One region of the Caballeronia sp. DA-9 genome, then DNA from elsewhere that is predicted to be linked to it. Evidence: predicted binding sites of a transcription regulator. Region 1 holds the regulator's gene; each other region holds the start of a gene.
The links. Region 1 encodes LexA, which represses DNA repair genes until DNA is damaged. Its sites were predicted from a motif close to ACTGTATNNNNATACAGT; they were not measured.
Positions count from the first base shown of each region.

Region 2: a site for LexA is predicted at 1,349-1,366, ahead of dinB (DNA polymerase IV). Genes of this name have one in related genera too.
Region 3: a site for LexA is predicted at 2,464-2,481, ahead of imuA (translesion DNA synthesis-associated protein ImuA). Genes of this name have one in related genera too.

Region 1 is NZ_CP195133.1:1,659,938-1,664,050, forward strand. Features, by position in the region: gene ACRWA7_RS23900 (universal stress protein) at 1-392, shown strand, start outside; gene ACRWA7_RS23905 (DUF2939 domain-containing protein) at 410-1,027, opposite strand; gene ACRWA7_RS23910 (hypothetical protein) at 1,176-1,571, opposite strand; gene lexA (transcriptional repressor LexA) at 1,777-2,433, opposite strand; gene ACRWA7_RS23920 (sulfate ABC transporter substrate-binding protein) at 2,728-3,765, shown strand; gene cysT (sulfate ABC transporter permease subunit CysT) at 3,959-4,113, shown strand, end outside.
Region 2 is NZ_CP195132.1:267,125-271,237, forward strand. Features, by position in the region: gene ACRWA7_RS07525 (alpha-ketoglutarate-dependent dioxygenase AlkB family protein) at 1-130, opposite strand, end outside; gene dinB (DNA polymerase IV) at 140-1,294, opposite strand; gene ACRWA7_RS07535 (hypothetical protein) at 1,474-1,935, shown strand; gene ACRWA7_RS07540 (SMP-30/gluconolactonase/LRE family protein) at 1,883-3,829, opposite strand.
Region 3 is NZ_CP195135.1:97,643-101,755, forward strand. Features, by position in the region: gene ACRWA7_RS34765 (SOS response-associated peptidase family protein) at 1-300, shown strand, start outside; gene ACRWA7_RS34770 (hypothetical protein) at 365-766, opposite strand; gene ACRWA7_RS34775 (H-NS histone family protein) at 959-1,258, shown strand; gene ACRWA7_RS34780 (hypothetical protein) at 1,397-1,741, opposite strand; gene imuA (translesion DNA synthesis-associated protein ImuA) at 1,746-2,456, opposite strand; gene ACRWA7_RS34790 (hypothetical protein) at 2,930-3,115, shown strand; gene ACRWA7_RS34795 (LPD29 domain-containing protein) at 3,146-3,748, shown strand; gene ACRWA7_RS34800 (hypothetical protein) at 3,776-3,973, shown strand; gene ACRWA7_RS34805 (XRE family transcriptional regulator) at 4,024-4,113, opposite strand, start outside.

The sequences.
Region 1 (4,113 bases):
CCGTTGTGGATATGCGTTCCAGCATTGCACAAAGCGCAGGCCTGCTTACGGACATGGCCTGCGGGCGCTTCGAAGACGCCGCACGGGATATCTTGCGCGAAGGCGTGGAGTGGCTGACGGAGCGCGGCGTGAGCGCGCAGGGTCATTTTGCGTTCGGTCATCCTATCGATGAAATCGCCGGATTGGCGCAAAGCCTGCAGGTGGATCTGGTGGTGGTCGGACACCGTTGCCGCACGGGCCTTGCACGGTGGTGGATGGGCGCGGGTAACACACCGCTGATGGACCGTGTGTCGTGCAGCATTTTGGTGGCCGTGTCGCCGGTCGGATCAACGGCCGAGCAGGAGGACGCGGCGCATGCCGCAGTGCCTGCGAAGGCGGAAGTGAATGCTTGACGACGAACCTGCCCGGTTCACCCGTTCAACTCGATACCCACCAGTTTCCACGAGAACAGGCCGTATCGTTTGAGAATGGCCGAGTAGCGCGCGTCTCCGGCGCCATGCTGGTAGTTGACCGCGAAGGTATCGAAACTCCTGTAGCCAGCAGTAGTCCGAGGCGGCTGTTTGGGCGCGGGTTGGGCAGGCGTGCTCGTCACGGGCGGCGGTTGTGGCGAGGCTGGCGGTGTTCCAGCAGCCGTGGGATCGCTCGAAGACGGAGCCGGTGGTTTCTCGCCGGGCTCGCCTCGCGGCGGCATGCCATTTAAAATCGCCGCTACGCCATCCGGCGTTGCATACGAATCCACGAGCGGGCCAATCAACGCCGCGCCGATCATTGCACCAAGTAGCGCCAGCGGATTGCCGCTTTTTTGCACATCGATCTTTCGCGTAATCAGTTGACCGACCTGGTCCTTCAGGCTCTCACGCAACAGCGGGAAGTCCACGTATGCATTCACCGTCGCGGCGTCGCGAGCGTCGGCGGCGCGTTTGATCCTGTCGAGCGCGATATACGGGGACGCGTAGAACATCCCGAGCGCCGCGATGACCGCAACCACAATCAATGCAGTTAAAACCGACTTGCTCGTACGAGACATACGTCAGGGCGCCTTCGTGCAAATGAGCTGAATAACTGGATGAGCGAACCGCGAATTTCCGGGCGCGAGAAGTCCAACCACTGTTAGTTGACCGCGCCGCCACGAAATCGATCCCTCAAACTCATTGGCAAAAAAACGACCCGAAGGTTCATGCAAGCAAGCCACCTTCGACACCCGCACGTTCTTCGTCGACGCAGCGGTCGATCATGCGCGACACCGCTTCAATATTTCCAACCATGATGACGCGCGATTCACCGCGATAAACGCGTACCGGTGCACGCCGCTCAGCCTGCGCATGCACGGAAGCATTCAGCGACACACGCGCGAACGCTGGCTGCCGCGACGGCAGGACGGGCGGTTCGTCGAAGAGGTCTGGCGTATGGGTGTCCTTGCGCGTCTTGCAGGAAATCAGCGCGCGCAAATGCCGAAAGCGGCCGAACTCCCGGAATTGCCTGAACGAAAGTGGTGAGCGCGCTGCGGGCGCAAAAGAAGCTGACGCAGCCGATAAAAACGCGACAGAAAACAGACGGGCAAATCGTTCCATGATGTTTCTCCGTGAACAATAGGGTGCGCGCCGGTCAATCGCGAATGCGATGTCCGTCACGCTTTACAAAACCGGAAATTCGACTGTGGCGCGGCCGGAAGCAGGAGCACCCGTTGCCGCCACGCAGATTCAGAAAACAGCGTCTTGAACGAAAGAACCGAACAAAACCAAACGCCGTCGTTAATTCAACAGCATCCGGCGCGCGTCAGAGTTCGCCGGATCGAATCAGTCCTACAGCAATACCTTCAAGTGCGAATTCGTCGCTGCCCGAAGCCACGAAGATATTTTCGTAGTCAGGATTTTCGGCGATCAGTTCAACCCCGTCAGGACGGCGCTTCCAGCGTTTCACCGTTACGTCGTCGCCAAGGCGCGCGACAACGATCTGGCCATCCTTGGCTTCGTTCTTCTTTTGCACCGCGAGAAGGTCGCCGTCGAAGATGCCTGCGTCTCGCATGGAAAGTCCGCGAACCTTCAGCAGATAGTCGGGCTTGCTGGAGAACAAGGCCGGATCACAGGCGAAATGCTGCGAGATATGTTCCTGCGCAAGGATCGGGCTGCCCGCAGCCACGCGCCCGACCAGCGGCAATGACAATTGCATGATACTGGCATGCGGCAACGTGAATTGATGCGGTCCGTCGTCGGGACCTGCCTGGTTCAGCAAGCGGATACCGCGTGACGATCCGGCGGCCAGCTCGATCACTCCTTTACGAGCCAGTGCACGAAGATGTTCCTCGGCGGAATTGGCCGAACTGAAGCCAAGTTCCGCGGCAATCTCGGCGCGCGTGGGCGGAAATCCCGTCCGCTCGATAGCGCGCTGGATCAGTTCAAACACCTCTTGCTGCCGCGCAGTCAGTTTGCTCATTTTGGTCACGTGCTTTAGCCCCTTGTCTGGTCCGCGATCCACTGTATGGATGAACAGATGCCTGTAGTTTTATACAGTATTCGCCGCTTTTCAAGCTTTACTTTAAGTTCGACGTCGTTTGCACCACACGACAGCCCAAAATGCGGCGCTTCAACAGCCATTTATTGGTCGCAACGCCGCTTCCAGCCTTCATTAGCACTTTTCGATCTAAAAGAATGAGGAACAATTATTTTTAATAATGAAAGCCCGTCGATAGACTCAGCCCATCAAACACCATAAGACGGAGAACGGGGAATGCTGAGTCGGAATTCGGGATGGGGCGCGCGTGCAAGGAAACTGCTGGCGACAGCGGTTATCGGGGCCGCGTCGGGGGTAGGGATGATCGCGCAGGCGCACGCCGATACCTCGTTTCTCAACGTGTCGTACGACCCGACGCGTGAGCTGTATCAGGACTTCAATCAGGCTTTCGGCAAGAAATGGAAAGCCGAGACTGGCGAAACCGTCACGTTCAAGCAGTCGCACGGCGGCTCGGGCGGTCAGGCGCGCGCCGTTCTGGATGGCTTGCAAGCCGATGTGGTGACGCTGGCGCTTGCTTACGACATCGATGCGTTGTCGGCGAAGGGCATCGTGGCGCAGGACTGGCAAAAACGCCTCCCGGACAATGCGTCGCCGTACACGTCGACGATCGTCTTCCTCGTGCGCAAGGGCAACCCGAAGCAGATCAAGGACTGGCCGGATCTGGTCAAGCCGGGTGTATCGATTGTGACGCCGAACCCCAAGACGTCCGGCGGCGCACGCTGGAACTACCTCGCGGCGTGGGCGTATGCGGAACATCTGCCGGGCGGAAATGCAACGACGGCCAAGGACTTCGTGACGAAGCTGTATAAAAACGCCGGCGTGCTGGATTCAGGCGCGCGTGGCGCGACCACGAGCTTCGTGCAGCGTGGTCAGGGCGACGTGCTGATTGCGTGGGAAAACGAGGCGTTTCTGTCGTTGAAGGAGTTCGGTCCGGACAAGTTCGAGATCGTGGTCCCCTCGGTGAGCATCCTGGCTGAACCGCCGGTTGCTGTCGTCGACAAGGTCGTTGACCGTCATGGCACGCGCAAGCTTGCCGAGGCGTATCTCAAGTACTTGTATAGCGAGGAAGGTCAGGAGATCGCGGCGCGCAACTTCTACCGGCCGCGTTCGACCACGGTTCCGGCCGCGCTCACCAAGCAGTTCCCGAAGATCAAGCTTTACACCATCGACGATTCGTTCGGCGGCTGGACAAAGGCGCAAAAGACGCATTTCGCCGATGGCGGCGTGTTCGATTCGATCTATCAGCCGCAGTAATTGTGGCGGCATGAAAGCAGGAAATACAGCATCGCCCGCGGTCATCCGCTCGCGATGCTGTAGTCATAAAGGGTCGTCAAAGGTCGAAAAACAGAAGAACCCGGAAGCGCCAACACGGCCGCACAGACGGTCAGAACCTTGAAACACCCTGAAGCGCCGTCCCCGCGGCGCAACGGTACTGGATGATGGACGCATGACAACTTTCACTTTCCGCAAGCCCAGCGCACTGCCGGGCTTCGGCCTGACGCTTGGCATCACGGTGGCGTATCTGAGCCTCGTGGTTCTGATTCCGCTTGCCGCGACCTTTGCCAAGACGGCCACGCTCGACTGGGCGACGTTCGTGCGCGC
Region 2 (4,113 bases), on a different replicon from region 1:
CGCCGAGCACTTGCTCGAACCACGCTTGCGCCGTGGCGGCCGGGACCACATCCGGGAGATAGCGGATCCCGCACTCGGCGTCAGTGATGAGATCGAGCGGCGCGGGATCGAACAGATCGCTTTGATACACGATGTTTCCTCAATCGGCGGCGAACGGCAGTTCGCCTTGAACGGGCGCCGGCCCGGCGATATACGACCCCGCCGGCACCAGCGCCGTCACGCGCACGCCCAGGAGCCGCAGGCGCCGGTCGAGCGGCACGCGCCGCAGGCATTCGGTGGCGGCGCGGCGGATTTCGGTGGCGTCGGCCGTGGGCGCGGGCACAGTCAGGTCGCGCGTGACCGTGCTGAAGTCGTTGTAGCGCAGCTTGATCCCGACCGTGCGCCCTTCGTAGCCCTTGCGCCGCAAGTCGTCCGCAACGCGCGTGCACAAATCCGTGAAAGCCGCCGATAACGCGCTGCGATCCTGGCGCGGATGCAGGTCGCGCTCGAACGTGGTTTCGCGGCTCATTGACTTCGGCTCGGAACTGACCACGACGGGCCGCTCGTCGGCACCTTGCGCCACTTCCACGAGCCACGCCGAATAGCTGCGCCCGAACGTTGCCTGAAGCAGTTGCGGATCGGCGCGCGCGAGATCGCCGACGGTTTCTATGCCTATAGCCGCCAGCTTTTCGGTCGCCTTCGGCCCGATGCCGTTGACCTTGCGCACCGCCAGCGGCCAGATCCGCAGCGGGATGTCGGCGGCGGTGAGAATGGTCAGGCCATCCGGCTTGTCCAGTTCGGAGCCGATTTTCGCCAGCAGCTTGTTCGGTGCGACGCTGATCGAACACGACAGGGCGGTCGCGTCGCGCACGGCCTGCTTGATGCGTGTGGCGATCTCCGCCGGATCTCCCGGCAGGGCGGTGAGATCGATATAAATCTCGTCGATACCGCGGTTCTCGATTTGCGTGGTGAACGTGGCGACGGCCGCCTTGAAAAGCCGCGAATAATGCCGATACGAGTCGAAATCGGTGGGCAGCAGGATGGCGTCCGGCGCGAGTTGCGCCGCTTTCATCATGCCCATGGCCGAGAACACGCCGAGCGCGCGCGCTTCGTAGGTCGAGGTCGTCACCACGCCCCGGCCGGCGTAATTGCGCAGCCTGACGAAACGGCGGGAGCCGTCGGGCAGGGTTTCGGGCGTGGCGTTCTTTCCGCCGCCGATTACCACGGGCTGGCCACGCAGTTCGGGATAGCGCAGGAGTTCGACCGACGCATAGAACGCGTCCATGTCGAGATGCGCAATACGGCGCGTGGTCATGGCGGCGCCCCGCGTGCACCGATTTTTCCGCCAGGATCGGACATGGCATCAATAACTGTATGGATGTACAGTATTTTACATCGAAAACTGGATTGCGCTAATCAGGCTGCAATGGCGTACCAATTGGCGCGGGTTTTGCGCCATGATCGTTCAACTCTCACACCTGTAGCGAGGCAAGCATGGTCGACACGTGGCTCTTCCAGATCAGGATCACCGCCTCACCCGAACTGGCCGGAACCGTGCGCGACGATCCGCAGCGCATGCCGCCGGAACTGGACGAGGTGCTGCTGCGGCATGGCGCCACCCTTGTATGCCAGTTCGATGCATTTGCCGGCTATGTGGCCGAGGCGGAAAAATCGGGCGCCGATAAATATCCGCTGTACCAATGGACGCGGGACACGATTGAGAATCCCGAGAAAAAAGCCAGATATCTGCGCTCGTTCACGGCGTACGTCAACGGTGAGGATGTCTATGCCAGGGACATTGCAGACACGCTGCAATCGGAATTGTCGGCGCTCGCGGGCACGGTTGGCATAGAGCGCGTCGTCAAGTTCGACACCAATCCGGCGAACAATCCGCAGCCGCCCGCTACCGTTGAGCCGCATTCGCCGCGGCCCCCGGCGTCCATCGATAAACAATGATGCTCGACTCGTTGTAGTTATCCTTGGTGACGACGTACTCGCCGGTCGAGCGCAGATACGCGCGCAAGCCATACATGGAATCCACGTCGTTGCCCACGTCCACATTCCCGGGATTGCTGTTGGTGAACGTGATGTCGAGGCTGCCCGTCGCGAGATTGAATGCGTCGATGTTCGGCGCCGTGTGCACATATCCGACGAACAGATAATTGCCTGCGGCGGCGATCGATTTCGGATTGGCGCTCGTGAGATTGATCACCGGATTCGGCGCTGTTTGATTGCCCGCGCGCCAGCCGTGATACACCTCGACGCGCGTTCCTATGGACGTCCAGTCCGTGCTGCCGATAATGCCTTGCGCGAGGATCATGGTGTCGCTGCCAGCAAGATAGATGATCCGCGTCAGAGGCAGGATGGACCTCGGCGTGGCGTACGCGAAGCCGGGACCCCACGAGGGTTTGCCGTTGGCGTCGAATCCGGTCAGCGGATAGTAGTAAATGCGGTTTGTCCTGTCCGGACCCGCCCAGATGTTCGCGTTGCTGTCGAGGGAGAATCCGCCCGTGATCAGCGTGCTCGTGTTGAACAGCGCGCCCGGCAGTGATCCGTCCGGAATCGCGATGTAACCGTTGGCCGTATTGAAGTGATAGAAATTGAACACGCCCGGGTTCTGGCCGGCCGCGACCATCACGCGGTTCGCGCCGACCGTGGCGACTTGCGCGAAGTGCTGGCCGCGTTGGGTATCGTTGATGTCGATTCGCGGATCGGACGGAAAGTCGAACGGATTCACCGTGTTCGCAACGAACGTGCCCCCGGCAGTGCCGGTATAGACGTTGAAGCCGCCATAGAAGTACGCGCCGTCCGTGCCCGGGTCTGGCTCGCCGTTGCCTTCGAAGTTGAGCGACTGAAGTCTCCATCGAAGGATGCTTGAAGTGTCGTAGACGTAGATGTCTGTGTTGCCGTTGCGTGCGAGGTCCCAGGTACCGCCCCAGGGATTGCTGAGCACGTAGAGATTGCCGGCCGCGTCCTTGCCGATACCCACCACGCGCGTGAAACGCCGGTCGCCGACCTGCCCCTTGATGCCCGACGTGGTGTCGAGATAACCGCCCTGAATGCCGAACGTGCCGACCTGGGCGGGTGCGCCCGCGGTCTGGTAGAGCTTGATGTTCATGTCGGGCCCTTGATCGCCGACCATGAGCTGCCCGTTGGTGGCATCGAAAAACAATGCGGACGGACGCGATGTAGCGGGCATCTGGATTGTGTTCAACGCAGCGCCGTCCGGACTGAATTCCACGATGGCGCCCGCATCTTTCTGCGCGACCCAGAGGTTGCCGGCGTTATCGAGGGCGAGCGCGCCGGGGCCTGTCACGTTGATGTCGCGTTGCCAGACGCCGTCGGTCGTGAAGACGCGCACACGATTTCCCGGAAAGTCGCTCGCGTAGAGCAGGGAACCGGCGGTGGCGAGTCCGGTGATGACATCGGCGCGCGTTTCGGTCGTGGTCGCGCTGACGGCGATTACAAAATCGCGGGTCTTGGTGGCGCGGTTGTATCGGCCCACGAGTCCGCTGCCCTTGTTCCTGTCGTATTGCATGGCGGCGAAGATCGAGGTTGCATTGCCCGTAATGGCGCTGCCCTGGAACTCGTTGTGAATGCCGATGGAACCCGCGCTCTTGCGGTTCTGGTAGATCGCGATTCCGCCTTCGTTTTCATCCCAGAGCGACGCCGTGTAGATGACGCCTTCGGGCGCTATCCACATCGAGCGGGCGCCGTTGCCCACGTAAGTGGAACTCGTTCCATACGTGTTTGCCAGCCAGTCCGTGGTGTATTGCGCCTGAATGGGACTTGCAATCGCAGCAAACAGCGCACTGGCTGCAAACAGATTGCGGATGCGTTTAATGACCATGAGCGATGTTCTCCGGGACGTGTCGGGTGGCGGGGGCTAAAGGCGCGTAGTGCGCCCGGGTGCCTTGGGCGGCGTCTGGCGAAGGCGTTGTGATCAAGGCGAGTGATGCAGAAACCGCGATCACGCTATGGCTGATCGTACGGGGAAAATATTGGAAAGCGCCGCGGATAAAAATCAAAAATAAATGGCGCGCTTTTATTTGAGGCTATCGGCGCAAGGGAATACAGGAAATCTTTCCATTTGCAGAGCCGATGCAGGTAATTAGGTAACACTTATCAGGTAAT
Region 3 (4,113 bases), on a different replicon from region 1:
GGCGAGAAAGAAGAAAACCTCGTCCTTGAATTCAAGCCAAATCCGCCGCAGGACATGTTGATCGCGTGCCTGTGGTCGAAGTGGACAGGCAAGGGTGAGCCGGACCTGTTGTCGTTTGCGGCCGTCACCGACGATCCCCCTGCGGAAATCGCGCTCGCCGGTCACGACCGCTGTATCGTGCCGATCAAGCCCGAGAACATTAACGCCTGGCTCAATCCAGACCCTGCCGATCTGGCGGCTCAATACGCCATTCTCGATGATCGTCATCAGCCGTATTACGAGTATCGCCTCGCAGCTTGAGCCGAGGACAGTCGCGAACACGTTCGGCGAGTGAGGCAACAAGCAGCGTGGCTGCGGGATAAGTTCAAGAACGAGCGCGTCTGATTGCTTCCACTGCCGTCGCGCTGGCGAGGTCCGCGTAGAGTTCGGCCCACTTGCCAAGGAGCGATGAATCGTCGGTGAGGAACAGGGGGTGTTCAGCCCATACACTGACCATTGGTCCCTTCCAACCCAGTTCGAAAATACGAAGGTCTTCGTCGTCGCTCACGCCCGAATCGACCAGGTCGACGAAGGACGCGAGGTTGTACAGATAGACTTCGAGCGGCTCGATGTCAAAGAGCGCCGCAAGTACCGATGTCGCCCGCTTGGACGCAGCTTCTCGGCTGCCGGCCATCAGGAAGACGATGCGTTCGTCGTTACTGTTGGGCTTACCGAATATCACGCGGTATAGGGATGTCCTGCACCGATTGCTTAGTTGCGTGCTCATTTTAATTTTTGTCCTGACCTAATGTCGAATCGTCCAAGGGTCGATTGCGCTTCGCCGTAGCACGGCCTGGTCAAAGTACAATCGGCACAGAGTGGCGCACGTAAAGGCTTTGCCATATCTTCGTTTTTGGAACGGCCGGAGCCATAATCGGTCGAACTCACATCACTAATCATAGAAGAAAACACGACCCAAATGACGGACACTGGATACCGCGCCCTGCTTGCGCAACGTGAAGCACTGGAAAAGCAGATCGAAGAACTCAGAAACGCCGAGCGGGGTGACGCGATCGAATGGATCCGCGAGCAAATGGCCCTATACGAAGTTAAGTCCGAAGACCTCGAGCCACGCAGTAGTCGCGGCCCGCGGAAGCAATCGGCGCCTGTCGCTGCGAAATACCGTGACCCCGCATCAGGCGCGACCTGGAGCGGTCGCGGCAAGCCCCCTCGCTGGATCGCGGACCAGGATCGCGACACGTTCGCTATCACTGACTGATCCTCGCCACGATATCGAGCCCACGATGTTGTCCACACAATTTGTGGACAGCGTTGTGGACAACATCACTTGAAAGCCCATAAGTCGTTGTAGTTCCAACATTTATCGAACCCGCCTCGATGTGCGTCATGGGCCCCGTCAATCGACCAACGCAGCTTCGGGCTCGGGTGGCTCAGATGGCTTCGTTCCCTTGGGCGCTGGCTTGATCTCGGCGAGGACGGTCTGGCGCAGGTGCTGCTTGACCAACAAAAGCCGCAATTTTTCGATCGCGACCAATTCGCCGAGATTTTCCTGCCGCCATGTGCGATGAATGATCTTGAAGTAGTTGTCGATTTCGTTGATCACATTCCGGTTGAACTGAACCTCCAACACGAGTCGCTCGATATCTTCGTTCCCTCGGTACTTCTTCCAAAGCGAACGCAGTTCCTTCAGGCTCAGTGGCGCAAACTCAGGGAGGGCTTTGGCCATGGCATCGATCCCCATCGCGTTATTCAGTGACCGCGGCGTGCTCGACCGCAGGCACGGGCAGTTCGACCGTGCGCCGCTGGACGCGACGATGCTCGCTGATCAAGTTGGGCGACGGAGAGAGTTTGACCATAATCGGCGCCGGCGCAGCGGGGCCTTTCCGCTTAATCAGTTCGACGGCGATGCCTTCAGCGACGCCCCGAACAGCAAGTCTAAGGGGCGCCGGCGACGAGTCCTGGGCACGCGCCAGCGGTCGCATGACGACAAACAGCATCTCGGAACTCTGTGCCGCCAGCAGCAGGCGCCTGAGCGACTCGGCGCGAATATGTTGCTGCCAGAGCACGAGGGCGCCGCAGCTGCCTGCTCTCAGGATCTGCTCCGCGCTCCACAGCGCATCGGATGACTTAGCAGCCTTAAGCCACATGAGCTTGCTCGGATTTATGCCCATAAAGGCGTAACAGTGCGCATTCGGAATCTGCTGCGGCGCGATCAATGCGATCGAGCGCTTATCCGATAACGCCGCCATGGCGGGACCCAGCAGGCGCATTTCGCCGATCCCCTGCTGCTGTAAAAGCAGCTCGGTCATGGTTCCCAGCGGCCAGCCGCCGCCAGGCAGCTCGGCTGATAGCGCTGCGTAACCCGTGTCCACGGTACGCCCATGGGCACGCGCCAATTGCGTCCCTCGCCAAAGACTTGGGTGTAGCGACTCGATGTCTTTCGGCAGGGCGTTCATAGCGAGCACTGTATATCCATACAGTATCGTACACTGGATTTCGGTTGCGGGAGCCGGAACTTGGCAATCCCGAAAAATGGGCTGACGCCTGACCGATCCAGTTACAAACCAATCGCTTTCCGCTCACCCACCCTTGAACAGTGGCGCGATGCGCCAAGTGTGCGAGAGCCTTGCGGCTCCCGCGCGTGAGGTCGCATGTGTGGGAACCACGTCGACGCGCTCCATCCTTTGCCTGTCGTTCAAAGCGCGTTCCATCTGCTCTTCAAAGCCGCCTCTTAATCGACGCATAGCACGAAGCGGATTCGGCACAAGGGTTCGCTGCGCCATGTCCTCACCCGTTCGATGCTCGCCTGCGGCTGCGCTTCGCTGCGGCCTCCGGGCATGCCCTTGTGCCGAATCCGCCCCGTGCAAAACATGCGTCGAGGCGGCTCCGAAGAGCAGATGAAACAGAACGACAGGCAAAGGACGGATTTATGAGCGCAACGACCACCCACACAAGCAACCTCACCAACGAAGCGGGATTTCCTCCCGCGCCCTCCGAGGCCCACCAAAAAGCATATGCCAAAGGCGATGTCCAAGAGGTCCTTTTAAATGGCACGCGCATTCGCATGGTGTTCGACGGCGCGCCGTGGTGGAACGTCAGCGTCACACGGATCTAGGTTTTCAACTCAATATTAAGGAGAACTACGATGACTAAATATTTTACTTGTGCCGAAACCGCCAAGCTTATTCGCCAATCGCTAAAGGAAGCCTTTCCGGGGGTTAAGTTTTCCGTGCGTAGCAGCACGTACAGCGGTGGCGCATCGATAGATGTGAGCTGGACCGATGGCCCGAACGCGGCGCAACTCGAATCGATCACGAAGGGATTCAAAGCAGCCTATTTCGATGGCTCGATCGACTATCAAGGCTCGATCCACCACATGATGGACGGCGAGCAAGTCCGGTTCGGCGCCGACTACATCACGTCAAGCCGCCGCTATTCGGACGCTGCGGTGGAGCGCGCCATTGCAAGCGTGAGCCGCCGCTACGGCGGCAACTTCAGAAAGGCCGGAGTCACACGTCTCACCGTTCAACAGTTCCGGTCCGGGGACCTGTACCGCATCCAATTGCCTGAGCTTCATTGGGACGGCGCGAGCAGCGTTCAAACCATGATTCACCAGGCACTGGCAAAACACGCGGACCGCCTCAAGGTGAACCCGAGCAAGACGGCCGCAAGGAAGTTCATCACCCACGACGACGGCTACAGTCTCAGTATTGGAGCCGGATATTCTGCGGTTTCTGTCGACGTATGAGCCGCTCGTCCATGCAAGGAATAAGCGATGAAACCGCTCGCATTGTCGTCGGATATAACGCTACCGCCACATACTCTATGCTCGGTTACGCCCGGAACCTTCACGGGCAATGGATTTGTGGGTTCAGATCTGCGCCACTATGACGGGATTATGCAAATTGGGGCTTTTGAACTGGGCAACGCGAAATACGCGGAATTCGTTGCATATTACGACTATGCGATTTAACGCGGACAGCGCCGCACCAGCCGCGCGCGTTTGGCACGTCCTCTTGATGCTCAAACCGGTTCACTTACCCAAATAAGGCCCAGACCCGCAGCGTGGCATAGCAACGCCCACGCGGAATAGGGGATGCGCGCGTCCTCAGC